One region of the Mesorhizobium sp. M0678 genome, then DNA from elsewhere that is predicted to be linked to it. Evidence: riboswitches for the same ligand, from Rfam matches in the RefSeq annotation. Region 1 holds a riboswitch; each other region holds the start of a gene.
What was found. Region 1 has a riboswitch for thiamine pyrophosphate ahead of thiB (thiamine ABC transporter substrate binding subunit). Riboswitches for the same ligand answer to the same signal wherever they lie in the genome.

Region 1 (4,894 bases):
AGCCAGATTGTGGCGCGTGACACGCGCTCGAGAAAACGGCGGTCATGCGAGATGACGACCAGTGCCGAGGAGGTGCGGGCAAGCTCCTCCTCCAGCCATTCGATGACCGAAAGGTCAAGATGATTGGTCGGCTCATCGAGGAGGAGAATGTCGGGCTCCGGCGCCATGACGCGGGCGAGGGCGGCGCGCCGCGCCTCGCCGCCGGAGAGGTCGTTCGGCCGTTCCTCGCCGGTCAGGCCGAGATGCTCCATCAGATAGGTGGCGCGGTAGGGATCGTCGGCCGGCCCGAGCCCCGCCTCGACATAGGCGCGGACAGTCGCAAAGCCGTCCATGTCGGGCATTTGCGGCAAGTAGCGCACGGTCGCCGAAGGCTGGCGGAAGACTTCGCCGTCCTGCGGTTCGATCAGCCCGGCGGCTATCTTGAGGAGCGTCGACTTGCCAGAGCCGTTGCGGCCGACCAGGGCGATCTTGTCACCAACTGAGGCCGTCAGGGCGGCACCGTCGAGCAGCGGCGTGCCGCCAAATGTCAGCTTTATCCCGTCGAGATTGAGAAGCGGCGGCGCCATGTCAGCTTTCTGGGCTCAGCTTTCCGGAAGAGGGTAGGGATGCGCGAGCAGCAGCGCGCGGCCGCTGGCCAGCGCGATTTCCAACCGGCCCCTGACCTCGTTGGAAATGGTCAGCGACGAGCCGAACGCAACCTCGACATGGTCGAGCGGCCATTTGGCGCCGGTGACTGTCAGGCCGGCGAGATCCGAAAAGCCGAGCACCGAAAACAGCGTGCCGTCGACATAGTCGAAGCCAGTCTTTCCAGGCAGCAAAGGAATGCCTTCCTGTGCGCCGCTGGTCAAAAGCACTTCCGTTCCGCCTTCCGCCAGCCGGACGCTTAGCGCCAGATGCAGGAAGATGTGGTCGGTACGTTTGCCGCCGAAGGCGCCTGCGAGCACAAGGCTGGTCGCACCACGTTCGAGTGCGGCGGCGATAGCGAGTTCACCGTCGGTCTTGTCTTTTTCGGCGGGAAACACCTGCCGTGGCACGGCGGCCAGATCCTCCGGCAACTCGGCAGGCACCGAATCGAAATCGCCGACCCAGAGTTCCGGCCTCAGGCCCAGCATGCGGGCATGGCCGATGCCGGCATCGGCGGCGATGACGCGCGAGCCTTCGACCTGGCGGTCGAGCAGCGGCGTGCGGATGAGATCGCCGCCAAGCAGGATGGTGAATGTGCTCATATCTCGTGGCCCTTACCAGCCCTGCCCCGGAAACGGAAGATGAAACGGCAGACGAAACGGAAGGCTGGGCTTTGGATGCCCGGCAAACTTCCGCTTGCGCAGCACTTCGGCCGGGCCTATGTGTCGAAACGCTCTAACGGGGTGCCGGACGCGATCTTCGCGGACCGGCTGAGAGGCAAGACTGCCAACCCGCTGAACCTGATCCGGTTTGTACCGGCGGAGGGATTAGACGTTTCGGACAGCCCGACGCCTCAATTCCTTTCAACGCGAACGAAGGAGGCGCCGATGCGCAGTTTTTTCCACTCTCTTGTCTCAATTGTCCTGCTTGCGGCATCCGCGCTCGCCCTGCCAGGGCAGGCATCGGCACAGGATAGACTGACGGTCTATACCTATGAAAGCTTCACCGCCGATTGGGGTCCGGGACCGGCGGTGAAGAAGGCCTTCGAGGCCGAATGCAGTTGCGTCGTCGAATTCGTCTCGGTCGCCGACGGCGTGGCGCTGCTCAATCGTGTGAAGCTGGAAGGCGCCGCGACCAAGGCCGATATCGTACTTGGCCTCGATACCAACGTAACCGCCGACGCCAAGGCAACCGGCCTGTTTTCGCCGCACGGCGCCGTGTCGGGCGTCAGTGTGCCGGGCGGCTGGAGCGACGATATTTTCGTGCCGTTCGACTATGGCTATTTCGCCGTCGTCTACGATACCGAAAAACTGAAGAGCCCGCCGAAGAGCCTCAGGGAATTGGTCGAGGGCGATGCCGGAGAGAAGATCGTCATCCAGGATCCGCGCACCTCGACGCCGGGCCTTGGCCTGCTGCTGTGGGTCAAGTCGGTCTACGGCGACAAGGCGCCGGAAGCCTGGGCCAAACTCAAGGCGAAGGTGCTGACGGTAACGCCGGGCTGGAGCGAGGCCTACGGCCTGTTCACCAAGGGCGAGGCGCCGATGGTGCTGTCCTACACCACCTCGCCGGCCTACCACATGGTCGCCGAAAACACCGAGCGCTACCAGGCGGCGTCCTTCGAGGAGGGCGAATATCTGCAGATCGAGGTTGCGGGGATCACCACCAAGGGTGCGAAGAACCCGCTGGCAGAAAAGTTCATTGCCTTCATGACCGGACCGAAGTTCCAGGATGTCATTCCCGAAACCAACTGGATGTTCCCGGCCGGCAAAACCGACAAGCCGCTCAACCCGGCGTTCGATAAGCTGGTCAAGCCGACCAAGACCTTGCTGTTCAGCCCGGAAGACGTCGCCGCAAATCGCAAGGCCTGGGTCGACGAGTGGCTGGCGGTGATGAGCAAGTAGGGCTCAAGCCTCGTCGGATGTTTGCGCCAAGCCACCCCCCTCTGGCCTGCCGGCCATCTCCCCCTCAAGGGGGGAGATCGGCAGCTTTGTCGCCTCTCCTCATCCTGCCACTTGTGAGATTGGCGAAGGCGGCTGAGTGCGCAATCTCCCCCCTTGAGGGGGAGATGGCCGGCAGGCCAGAGAGGGGTGGGCTCGGCCATTGTCAGGTATTTCCTTCGATCAACACCTGTCGTAGTGTCGGGTAGCGCGACATGCGTACGCGTCATCCGGCCGATCCCCGCGTCACTGCCGGCATCGTCGCGCTCGCCGCCATCGCGCTGCTGATCGGCGGTGCATTCGCCGGGCTCGTCGTCGAAGCCACACGCGACCTGTCCGGCGCCGCCTCCGCTTTCGATTCCTATCTCTTGCGCGTCGTCCGTTTCACGCTCTGGCAGGCTCTGCTGTCGACCCTGCTCTCCGTTGCACCGGCGCTGTTCGTCGCGCGTGCCCTGTCGCGGCATCCACGTTTTTTCGGGCGAGGCTTCATCCTCCAGCTTTTCGCCGTGCCGCTGGCGCTGCCGGCCATTGTTGCCGCACTCGGTGTCTTGGCGCTCTATGGCCGCGCCGGCTATTTTGCCGGCACGCTGGGCGCGCTAGGCGGCCAGAGCTGGCCCGGCATCTATGGCCTGTCGGGCATACTCGTCGCCCATGTCTTCTTCAACCTGCCGCTGGCGACGCGGCTGTTCCTGGAGGCGTTGCAGACCGTGCCGGCCGACCAATGGCGGCTGGCGAGCCAGCTTGGCATGGGCGCTGCGCCGGCCTTCCGGCTGATCGAATGGCCGCCGCTGCGTGCGGCCTTGCCCGGCGTTGCAGGGCTCGTTTTCATGCTGTGCATCACCTCCTTCACCATCGTGCTTACGCTCGGCGGCGGACCCAGCGCGACGACGCTCGAGGTTGCCATCTACCAGGCGCTGCGTTTCGACTTCGACCCGGCGCGGGCTGTGACGCTGACCCTGCTGCAGATTGCCCTGACCTTCGTCGTCGTGCTGGCCTTGACGCGGCTCGGCGCCAATATGGTAGGGGATGCCAATCTGCCGGTGGCGCCGCGCCGGTATTTTTCAGCCGGTGCGGCCGAGACCGTGCTGAACGCATTGGCGATCGGGCTGGCACTGCTGTTTGTCGCCGGGCCGATGGCGGCCACGTTGGCAGCCGGGCTTGGCGCCGATCTCGGCCGCCTGGCCGGCGAGAGCGCGGTGCGGCAAGCGACGGCGACCAGTGCCGTGCTCTCCCTCCTATCGGCGCTGCTCTCTGTGGCGTTGTCGCTGTCGCTGGTCATGGCGCGCCGGGCGCTGGCGCTCACCCGGCGGACAGGCCGGCGGACACTGCTCGAACATCTGGCCGACACCGGTGCGGGGTTCGTCCTGGTGGTGCCGCCCATCGTCATCGGCGCCGGCTGGTTCCTGCTCTTGCGCACCGTCAGCGATGTCTTTGCGATCGCCCCTGTCATGGTCGTTGCGGTCAATGCGGTGATGGCGATGCCGTTCGCCATCCGCGCCATCCGCCCTGCCTATGACGCGTCGAGCGAACGCCACGAACGGCTCTGCGCACAGCTTGGTATCTCGGGCTGGAACCGGTTGCGGCTGGTCGACTGGCCGTCGCTGCGGCGGCCGCTCGCCACCGGCTTCGCTTTCGCCATGGCGCTGTCGCTTGGCGATCTCGGCGTCATTGCGCTGTTCGGCAGCGATTCCGTGCAGACCTTGCCCTATCTGCTGCTGGCGCGCATGGGCAGTTACCGCACTGAGGATGCCGCCGGCCTGGCGCTGCTGCTCGGCCTTGTCTGCCTGGCGCTGGTGTTGGCCGCGGACTGGCTGGGAAGGGGCGAGAAATCATGATGCCGACCAGCCCGGAACGGTCCATTTCGGTGGAAAAAGGCGCGGCCGTACGACTCGATAATGTCTCGTTCAGCTATGGTGAAACGCCGCTTATATTCGATGTCGATTTCCCGGCGTCGGAAATCACCGCCATTATGGGGCCGAGCGGTTCGGGAAAGTCGACGCTGCTCAATCTGGTGGCCGGCTTCGAGACGCCGCGGTCGGGCCGCGTGCTGATCGGCGGCGCCGACGTCAGCACTGCGCCGCCATCAGCGCGGCCGGTATCGATGGTGTTCCAGGAAAACAACCTGTTTGCCCATCTTTCCCTCGAGCAGAATGTCGGGCTCGGCCGCTCGCCTTCGCTCAGGCTGAGCGAGGCTGACCGCGCCGCAATCGCCGCAGCGCTGAAGCGCGTCGGCCTTGCCGGCAAGGAAAGCCGGCTGCCGCGCGAACTCTCGGGCGGCGAGCGGCAGCGCGTCGCGCTCGCCCGCGTCCTGGTGCGCGACCGGCCGGTGCTGT
Region 2 (4,894 bases), on a different contig from region 1:
TCGAGCGCAGCGCAGTGATGTTGATGGGTCCGAGGGCGGAACCGATCGGCGCGCACCACGGCATCAAGACCTTGCAGCCCGCGTCCAGCAGCCGCTCGGCAACGACAAGATCGTCGGTAGTATAGGGGAATACAGCAAAACCGTCCTCGCACAGGATGCGGGCGGCTTCGACCAGACCGAACACATCCGGCTGCAGGGTGTCGTGGTTGCCGATCACTTCGAGCTTGACCCAGCTCGTACCGAAGACTTCGCGCGCCATCTTCGCGGTCGTGACCGCTTCCTTGACGGAGTGGCAGCCAGCAGTGTTGGGCAGGATTCTGACGCCGAGCGAGCGGATCAACGACCAGAATTTTTCGCCGGCCCTGCCGCCTGCCATTTCACGGCGCAAGGAGACGGTCAGCACCGACGTGCCCGACGCCTTGACCGCATCGGAAAGGATAGCCGGCGAAGGATATTGAGCCGTGCCGAGAAGCAGGCGGGAGGGAAGCGTCGTCCCGAGAAGTTCGAACATGTTAGCCTCCCTGCATCGGCGAGAGGATTTCGATCCGGTCGCCGTCGTTCAATTGGAATTCCGCCCGGCTGGCTTTGTGCACGAGGTCGTTGTTGACGGCGGTCGCGAGCCAATCGCCCTCATAGTCAAGCGCGGCAAGCAGCTCGGCCAGCGTGGTGGCGGCAACCTCATGCACTTTGCCGTTGACCATCAGTTTCATGAGCAAGCTCCTTGGTTCCGTCTTGATTGAAAACCAGGTCGGCAGCCTGGCGCGCCATGGCGGGAGCTAGGAGAAAACCGTGACGATAGAGCCCGTTGATCGCGATGATCTCACCGTTCGTTTCGGCGCGCGGCAAATTGTCGGGAAAGGCTGGACGGACGCCAACACCGGTTTCAACGATCTCGGCCTCGCCAAAGGCCGGATGGAGGGCATAGGCGGTACCCAGCAGCTCCAACATGGAGCGCGCCGTAACCGGTCCGGCGGACTGGCTTTCAATCATCGTCGCACCAACCATGAAACGGTGGTCGGTGCGCGGCACTGCATAGAGTGGAAAGCGCGGATGCAGCAGCCTGACCGGGCGCGACAGCGAGGTATCAGGGGTGCGCAGGATGAGCATTTCGCCGCGAACGCCGCGCAACCTGTCATCGGCGGCTGCCATTCCCGTGCAATCGATCTGACGATCGAAACCAAAAACATGCTGGGCGTCGGCGCCGAAGTGGAATTCGACACCCATGGCCGCGAGCTTGTCATGAAGCGCTGCCATCGCCTGGCGCGGATCGAGATGGCCCTCATCGGGAAAGAGCAGTCCGCGGCGGAAGCGGCCGGCTAAGTCGGGCTCCAGCAAGGCAATTTCATCTTCCTCGACGCGCCGATAGCCCGACGTGCGGCTGGCGAACCGGTCGAGCTCGCCCGCATCGCGCGGCGCGGCCACGACCAGCGTTCCCCGTCGTGTTACCAAGCCGGGCGTTGCGGCGTCCCACCAGTCGGCGGCGTCGCATCCGAGATCCAGCACCGGCTGCTCGGCGCTTTCACGCTCGCACCATGGCGCCAACATGCCACCGGCGAACCACGACGCATTGCCCCCAAGGCCAGGCCTTGTCTCGGCAACGGAAACCGCCGCGCCGCGTGCGGCGAGCTCGAAGGCCGCGGTGAGGCCGGCAACGCCGGCCCCTTTGACCAGCACCTTCATGATGGCTCATGCGCCTGTGGCGAAAGCGGTGCGCCGGTCTCGTCCGCCGGCACGTAGAGATCGCCGCCCTCGCGGTATTTCGCCGCCATCGCCGCCATGCCCTCCTTCTGCGCTTCGGCGCGGATGTCGTGGGAAATTCGCATCGAGCAGAATTTCGGTCCGCACATCGAGCAGAAATGCGCCAGCTTGTGCGCCTCCTTGGGCAAGGTCTGGTCGTGGAAGGACCGTGCGGTTTCGGGGTCGAGCGACAGGTTGAACTGGTCCTCCCAGCGGAACTCGAAGCGCGCGCGGGAAAGGGCATCATCCCTGACTTTCGCCGCCGGATGACCCTTCGCCAGGTCGGCGGCATGGGCGGCGATCTTGTAGGTGATCACGCCAATCTTGACATCGTTGCGATCGGGAAGGCCGAGATGCTCCTTGGGCGTGACGTAGCAGAGCATGGCGGTGCCGAACCAACCGATCATCGCCGCGCCGATGCCGGAGGTGATGTGGTCATAGCCCGGCGCGATGTCGGTCGTCAGCGGGCCAAGCGTATAGAACGGCGCCTCGCCGCAAACGGCGAGTTGCTTGTCCATGTTCTGCTTGATCTTGTGCATCGGCACGTGGCCAGGCCCCTCGATCATCACCTGGCAATCCTTCGCCCAGGCGATCTTCGTCAGCTCGCCAAGCGTTTCCAGCTCGGCGAACTGCGCCGCATCGTTGGCATCGGCGATCGAGCCGGGACGAAGGCCGTCGCCGAGCGAGAAGGAGACGTCATAGGCGCGGCAGATGTCGCAGATCTCCGCGAAGTGCTCGTAGAGGAAGCTTTCCCGGTGATGGTGCAGGCACCATTTTGCCATGATCGAGCCGCCGCGCGAGACGATACCCGTGACCCGGTCAACGGTCAGTGGGATGTAATGCAGCCGCACGCCGGCATGGATGGTGAAATAGTCAACGCCCTGTTCGGCCTGTTCGATCAGCGTGTCGCGGTACACCTCCCAGGTCAGATCCTGGGCAATGCCGCCAACCTTCTCGAGCGCCTGGTAGAGCGGCACAGTGCCGATCGGCACCGGCGAGTTGCGGACGATCCAGTCGCGGATGTTGTGGATGTTGCGGCCGGTCGACAGGTCCATCACCGTATCGGCGCCCCAGCGGATCGCCCAGACCATCTTTTCGACCTCTTCAGCCATCGACGATGTGACGGCGGAGTTACCGATATTGGCGTTGATCTTGACCAGGAAATTGCGACCGATAATCATCGGTTCGCTCTCGGGATGATTAATGTTGGCGGGAATGATCGCGCGTCCGCGCGCCACCTCGTGGCGGACGAATTCGGGCGTGACGAAATCGGGCAGCATCGCGCCGAAAGCCTCGCCGTCGCGCTCAAGCTTGCCGTGCAGGATCTCGCGACCAAGGTTCTCGCGGATGGCGACGAACTCCATTTCGGGTGTGATGATGCCGGCGCGTGCATAGGCAAGCTGCGTCACCGCCTTGCCTGCTTTGGCTCTGAGCGGTCGGTGGCGGATGGGAAATTCTGGCGTCAGGCGTTCGCCCGTCGCGAATCCGTTGTCCTCCGGCCGGACGTGGCGGCCGTCTCCTCGACATCGCCGCGCGCCAAGATCCATTCGTGGCGAAGCCGGGCCAGGCCTTTTTGGATGCTGGTTTCGACAGCCGGATCGGTATAGGAGCCCGACGGGTCGTAGACGGTGACGGGCGGTTCGCCGGCTGTCGGATGGACGGAGATTTCGCGCATCGGCACCCTGATCTGCGGGTGGATGGCACCGGGCTTGTGGATCTTACGCGAAGCAGGCAGCGGTCCCGTTGAGACGGCTGGGGTGAGGGCATTCATCTTGAGGCTCCTTTGCTCATGCATTGGAGACCCAGTTCTGTGCCGGAAGGATGAAAAGACGCTTCTGTCGACCTGCCGAAACAGGACCTCGGGCGTGAACTCCCGCAAAGCGCTTGCACCGTCCCTACGCCAGTATGAACTGGATCAGGTTCAACGGGTCACTGCGCCGCGAAAGCCAGCAGTATCTCAGCCCCTTGCCGGGACTCCCCTGGTGAATGCCTCAAGTTGAACGGGCCGGGGTTGTCTTGTCAAGCGCATGTTCGTCCTGCGGCGGCGGTGGGCGGCAATCAAATTGGGCCCAAATTGGGCCGACGGCCTCGCCACGGGTCGCGGAGAAGTTCCGCGGGAGATAGGGCAGGTGTGGCCAAAGCTGCATTTGCCTCGTCAAACTTGATGTGACATTGACGTAGACGGCCTGCTGCGTTTCAAGGATCTTAAGCCGTCAATGCCTGATCGGAACAGAACTGGTGGGCCGCCCGAACGCCCCACAAACATCGTGCTCTCGATCACCTCCTATTGTCGCCGGAAAGGGGTGATCGACCAATCGATCAAGTCGACCGCTCGCTGAAGGGCGCCCTCGGTTTCAGCACGGCTGGGCGAAGTGGCAATGACATGTCCAATCCAGTCTCGGAAATCCCCCTTCCTGACGATCGGTGTCTTGGGTTCAACATTCAATTTCACCTCGGCCACACCTGATATAGCAGCTGCCTGAGTGTCGCCACCAATCCAGTCGAGGGTGCCATCTTGATCAGGAAGCAGGAATCGCGCGGCCGCAGTATGCGAATGCTTTTTGCGCAGATCCCATTCCTCGCCAATGACAAGCTTGATGTGCTCGGTTACGAGGTCGACACCGTAAGCTAACTGGACCAGTTGAGGGTCGGGCGCGCCACTAAGACGCGGATTGATTTCAATGACAACTGGACCGCGTTTCGTGCACCGGAGTTCAATGTTAGTTGGCCCCCAGCCAAGGCCGAGAGTCCGCAAACAGCTCAGCGAAACATCGGCGATGCGCTCACGCTCCTGATCAGTCAGCAGGGCCGGATAGGTCACCTCACGAATGACGAAATGGGGGAGGGGACCAAAGTCATTGGCGCAAATCGCAACGACCTCATTCCCCATAACATTAATGCTATAGAACGGGCCCTGTGCGAATTCTTCGACGAGTATTTTCGGTGTAGACCGCCATATGTGCTTTCCGCCCAATAGATAGGTCGTATGTTCGGCTACGTCTTCGAGGCTGCGGCACAATCGGACACCGATGCTGCCGCTGCCTACTGCCGGCTTAAGAATCACGGGCAGGCCGATCTCTGCAGCCGAGCTTTCTACCTCCGCCGCATTCGTTGCCAACCGATAGGCCGGTATTGGAACGCCGGCCTGCGCGAGGAG
Region 3 (4,894 bases), on a different contig from region 1:
TGGTTATCGACCATCAGCTCGCCAAAGTGACGGCGTCGTACCGAGCGGTGGCCGCCGCATGATGCCTCAACGGCGGGGCTCAAGCAAACAATGCCGTCGCCATTAAGCCAAACTGTCCCGAAGCGAACAGACGAACCGTAGCCGAAACGTTTGCCGTTCGTGCTTGGGTGGATCCGCAAGGCAAAAGAACGGAAGCGCGAACCAAGGTCCGCCCGCATAGTTGAGCTTCAAGCCGCAGCTGGGTCGTCAGGGTGGCACGTCATTTGCAGTAGTACCCTTTGTGAGGCCCGCCGCGGAGGTGAAAAGGGTGATTGTACAAAAATGTTGTACGACCGCCTGGGAGTCATAACTACTTAATATATGTGACAACAAGTCTCAATCACATTCTAACTTCTCCTGAGCGTTAGCACGACAGGTGCAGCAACACTCCCAGAATTCAGCTTGATGCGCTATCAATCGTTTGCTTAGCAAAAATCATTTATCGGTCTCGATTCCTTTTACTATTTAGACGGAGATCAACAATGACCATTGGGAGCCTCCTCCTCGGCTCAACTGCGGCACTGATCGCCGTTTCCGACGCTCGCGCGGTGACCACCGTCGCCGAGCCTGACCCGACTGAGTACGTCAAGATCTGCGACGTCTACGGCTCGGGCTACGTCTACATTTCAGGCACCGAGGCCTGCCTGCGCATCGGCGGCTATGTTAGTTACGACGTCGGCTTGGGCCATGTCGGATTGTTTGACCACGCAAGAACCTCAGATGTGAGGACTGGTGAGGATCAGGGTACATGGCAAAACAATACGCGCTTCACACTGAAAGCTTGGACCGGCCAGGAGACCGAACTCGGCACGTTGAAGACCTACACCGAAACCCGCGTGGATTTCGGTAACCGCCACACGTCGGTTTCGGACAGTTCTCGGTCCTATGCCTTCAACGGAGACAGCATCTTGACTTTCGCCTGGATTCAGCTTGGTGGCCTCCGAGTTGGTAAGGACTGGTCGGCCTTCGACATGTTTATTGGCGGCGCGGGTGACGTACTCAACCAGACGCCGGTTCCGTACGGCGCTTTCGATACCAATGTGGTCCAGTACTACTTCGACGCCGGGAACGGCTTTTCGGCCGTGGTTTCGCTCGAAGAAGGCTCAGGCGTGGTCGGCACAATCGACAACTACGATCCGCACATAGTCGGCGGCTTGAAATACACACATGGCTGGGGAGCGATCACCGGCGTTGCTGGTTATGAAAGCAACTACGAATCGGTGGCCGCCAAGGTCCGTGTCGACATCAATGTCACCAACGAACTGTTGCTGTTCGGAATGTTCGGCTACGGTCCCAATGGCAAGCTCAACGACGACTCCATGAACGCGATCGACGCTCATGGTCGCGGCTTCTATAAGATTTGGGGCGGGAACTGGGCTTTCTGGGCTGGCGCCGCTTACGAGCTCAACGAGACAACTTCGTTCAACCTTCAGCTCTCCGGTGATCAGCTCAACAACCATGGTGTCGCTGCAAACGTCGCCTATGCGTTTCTTCCAGATTTCACAGTTACGGCGGAACTCGACTATGGCCGCTACGGCAACTTCGCCGTCGGCAAGGTGGACGCTTCCAACGTGACCTGGACCAACGCCAACAAGAAGAGCAGTGTCAGCGGAATCCTGCGTTTTGAACGCTCATTCTAATGGGATGAAAGGGTTGAGCTCCGAGATCCGGTTGAGCGGACCAATCCCGCAACACTCCAAGAGAACGTCGCATGAAGCTATACGAGATTGGAGCCTCGATCTCGGGGCCGGACGATGTTTCATATCAGATCTGGTCCGGATGATCGCGCAGGCGATATTCATCGCTCGATTATGTGTTTTGATCTGCAGCTCTTTCATTTCCTCATCCCTTCCGCCCGCTTGACGGACCCTGCCATCCAGCAGTACCCCGGCCAGGTTTTCCAAACTCGAAGGCCCAGTCGGGTCAGGACGTGTTCAACTTGTTGAGCGATTGTGGGGTGCGGCCCGACGCACTTGAAATCGCAAATGGATCGCCTCCGTTCAGCCATCCCCGCGGAAATTCGGGCGCGAGAAAACAAGCTCCAGAGCATAAGCGAGGCTGATCGAGGAACAGACGATTCTCAGGCGACGCTCCATCCGATCTTGCGCCTGGCCGAGACGATCGCCCGACGATCACCGCCGCGGCCCGAATGCGCTTGACAAGATAGCGCTCGCCCGTTCAACCTGAAGCATTCACCAGGGGAGTCCCGGCAAGGGGCTGAGATACTGCTGGCTTTCGCGGCGCAGTGACCCGTTGAACCTGATCCAGTTCATACTGGCGTAGGGACGGTGCAAGCGCTTTGCGGGAGTTTATGCCCGAGGTCCTGTTTCGGCAGGTCGACAGAAGCGTCTTTTCATCCTTCCGGCACAGAACTGGGTCTCCAATGCAACGAGCAAAGGAGCCTCAAGATGAATGCCCTCACCCCCGCCGTCTCGACGGGATCGCTGCCCGCCTCCCGCAAGATTCACAAGCCCGGCACCATCCACCCGCACATCAAAGTGCCGATGCGCGAAATCTCTGTTCACCCGACGGCGGGCGAACCGCCCGTCACCGTCTACGATCCGTCCGGCCCCTATACCGACCCGACTGTCGAAACCAGCATCGACAAGGGCCTCGCCCGACTTCGCCACGAATGGATTGCGGCGCGCGGCGATATCGAGGCCTATGACGGCCGCCCTGTCCGGCCGGAAGACAATGGATTCGTGGCGGGCGAGCGCCTGACGCCGGAATTTCCCGCGCGCCACCGGCCGCTCAGGGCCAAGGCAGGTAAGGCGGTGACCCAGCTTGCGTATGCGCGCGCCGGCATCATCACGCCCGAAATGGAGTTCGTCGCCATCCGCGAGAACCTCGGCCGCGAGATCCTGCACGGCAAGCTTGAGCGCGACGGCGAGGCTTTCGGCGCGACACTGCCCGATTTCGTCACGCCGGAATTCGTCCGCGACGAAGTGGCGCGCGGACGGGCAATCATTCCCGCCAACATCAATCATCCTGAGAGCGAGCCGATGATCATCGGTCGCAATTTCCTGGTCAAGATCAACGCCAACATCGGCAACTCCGCCGTCACATCGTCAATGGCCGAAGAGGTCGAAAAAATGGTCTGGGCGATCCGCTGGAGCGCCGATACGGTGATGGATTTGTCGACCGGGCGCAACATCCACAACATCCGCGAGTGGATCGTGCGCAATGCGCCGGTGCCGATCGGCACTGTGCCGCTCTACCAGGCGCTCGAAAAGGTTGGCGGCATTGCCGAGGATCTGACCTGGGAGGTGTACCGCGACACACTGATCGAACAGGCCGAACAGGGCGTCGACTATTTCACCATCCATGCCGGCGTGCGGCTGCACTACATCCCGCTGACCGTCGACCGGGTCACGGGTATCGTCTCGCGCGGCGGCTCGATCATGGCAAAATGGTGCCTGCACCATCACCGGGAAAGCTTCCTCTACGAGCATTTTGCGGAGATCTGCGACATCTGCCGCGCCTATGACGTGTCCTTTTCGCTGGGCGACGGCCTTCGTCCCGGCTCGATCGCCGACGCCAACGACGCGGCGCAATTCGCCGAGTTGGAGACGCTCGGCGAGCTGACGAAGATCGCCTGGGCGAAGGATTGCCAGGTGATGATCGAGGGGCCCGGCCACGTGCCGATGCACAAGATCAAGCAGAACATGGAAAAGCAGCTCGCTGTCTGCGGCGAGGCGCCGTTCTATACGCTGGGACCGCTGACGACCGATATCGCGCCGGGCTACGACCACATCACCTCCGGCATCGGCGCGGCAATGATCGGTTGGTTCGGCACCGCCATGCTCTGCTACGTCACGCCGAAGGAACATCTCGGCCTTCCCGATCGCAACGATGTCAAGATTGGCGTGATCACTTACAAGATCGCCGCCCATGCCGCCGATCTGGCGAAGGGTCATCCGGCGGCTAAACTCAGGGATGATGCCCTTTCGCGCGCGCGCTTCGAGTTTCGTTGGGAAGATCAGTTCAACCTGTCGCTCGACCCCGCAACCGCGCGCTCCTTCCACGACGAGACGTTGCCGAAGGAGGCGCACAAGCTGGCGCATTTCTGCTCGATGTGCGGGCCGAAATTCTGCTCCATGCGCATCTCCCACGACATTCGGGCCACGGCGCAGAAGGAAGGCATGGCGGCGATGGCCGAGAAATATCGCGCAGGCGGCGATCTTTATATGCCGGTGGAGACGCCCGAGGTAGAAAAACAGGCCTCAGTGCAGGAAGATCAGGGGGCGCGCTGAGCCATGCGCCGCATTCTTGTCAAAGGCGCCGGTGTGGCAGGCCTCACCGTCGCCCATGAATTGGCCGCGCGGGGTGCATCCGTCACGGTTGCTGAAATTCGCAGCCAGATCGGCGGCAATGCCTCCTGGCTCGCCGGCGGCATGCTCGCCCCTTGGTGCGAACGCGAAAGCGCCGAGGAGGCGGTCGTCACTTTCGGCAACGTTGCGGCCGACTGGTGGGAAAGGGCGCTGCCCGGGCTGGTGACGAGGGCCGGCACTCTCGTCGTCGCCCATACGCGCGATGCCTTCGAGCTTGCCCGTTTTGCAGCTCGTACGCGCAACTATGAGTGGGTTGACGAAAAGGCGGTTGCCGCCCTCGAGCCCGATCTTGCCGGCCGCTTTCATCAGGGCCTGTTTTTTGGCGGCGAAGCTCATCTCGATCCCCGTCGGGCTCTCGAAGCCCTCGCCGGCAAACTGCGTGCGATGGGCGTCGTCTTCCTTTTTGAGACGGGTGAGGTTGGCCTTTCCGGCTTTGATCAGGTGATCGACTGCACGGGCATCGCGCGGGCCGACGACGATTTACGCGGCATGCGCGGTGAAATGCTGATCCTCCACACGCGTGA

Region 2: linked by a shared signal. The riboswitch ahead of thiC (phosphomethylpyrimidine synthase ThiC) and the one ahead of thiB (thiamine ABC transporter substrate binding subunit) in region 1 are both predicted to bind thiamine pyrophosphate.
Region 3: linked by a shared signal. The riboswitch ahead of thiC (phosphomethylpyrimidine synthase ThiC) and the one ahead of thiB (thiamine ABC transporter substrate binding subunit) in region 1 are both predicted to bind thiamine pyrophosphate.

Annotation. Positions count from the first base shown of each region.
Region 1 is NZ_JAMYPT010000006.1:258,729-263,622, forward strand. It holds gene NKI29_RS14150 (ABC-F family ATP-binding cassette domain-containing protein) at 1-566, opposite strand, end outside; gene NKI29_RS14155 (thiamine diphosphokinase) at 582-1,226, opposite strand; TPP riboswitch at 1,354-1,468, shown strand; gene thiB (thiamine ABC transporter substrate binding subunit) at 1,512-2,525, shown strand; gene thiP (thiamine/thiamine pyrophosphate ABC transporter permease) at 2,777-4,396, shown strand; gene thiQ (thiamine ABC transporter ATP-binding protein) at 4,393-4,894, shown strand, end outside.
Region 2 is NZ_JAMYPT010000029.1:775-5,668, reverse strand. It holds gene NKI29_RS29740 (thiazole synthase) at 1-511, opposite strand, end outside; gene thiS (sulfur carrier protein ThiS) at 513-710, opposite strand; gene thiO (glycine oxidase ThiO) at 679-1,680, opposite strand; partial or broken gene thiC (phosphomethylpyrimidine synthase ThiC) at 1,677-3,508, opposite strand; TPP riboswitch at 3,612-3,728, opposite strand; partial or broken gene NKI29_RS29720 (ATP-grasp domain-containing protein) at 4,022-4,894, opposite strand, start outside.
Region 3 is NZ_JAMYPT010000029.1:23,011-27,904, forward strand. It holds gene NKI29_RS29845 (porin) at 522-1,679, shown strand; TPP riboswitch at 2,227-2,343, shown strand; gene thiC (phosphomethylpyrimidine synthase ThiC) at 2,448-4,292, shown strand; gene thiO (glycine oxidase ThiO) at 4,296-4,894, shown strand, end outside.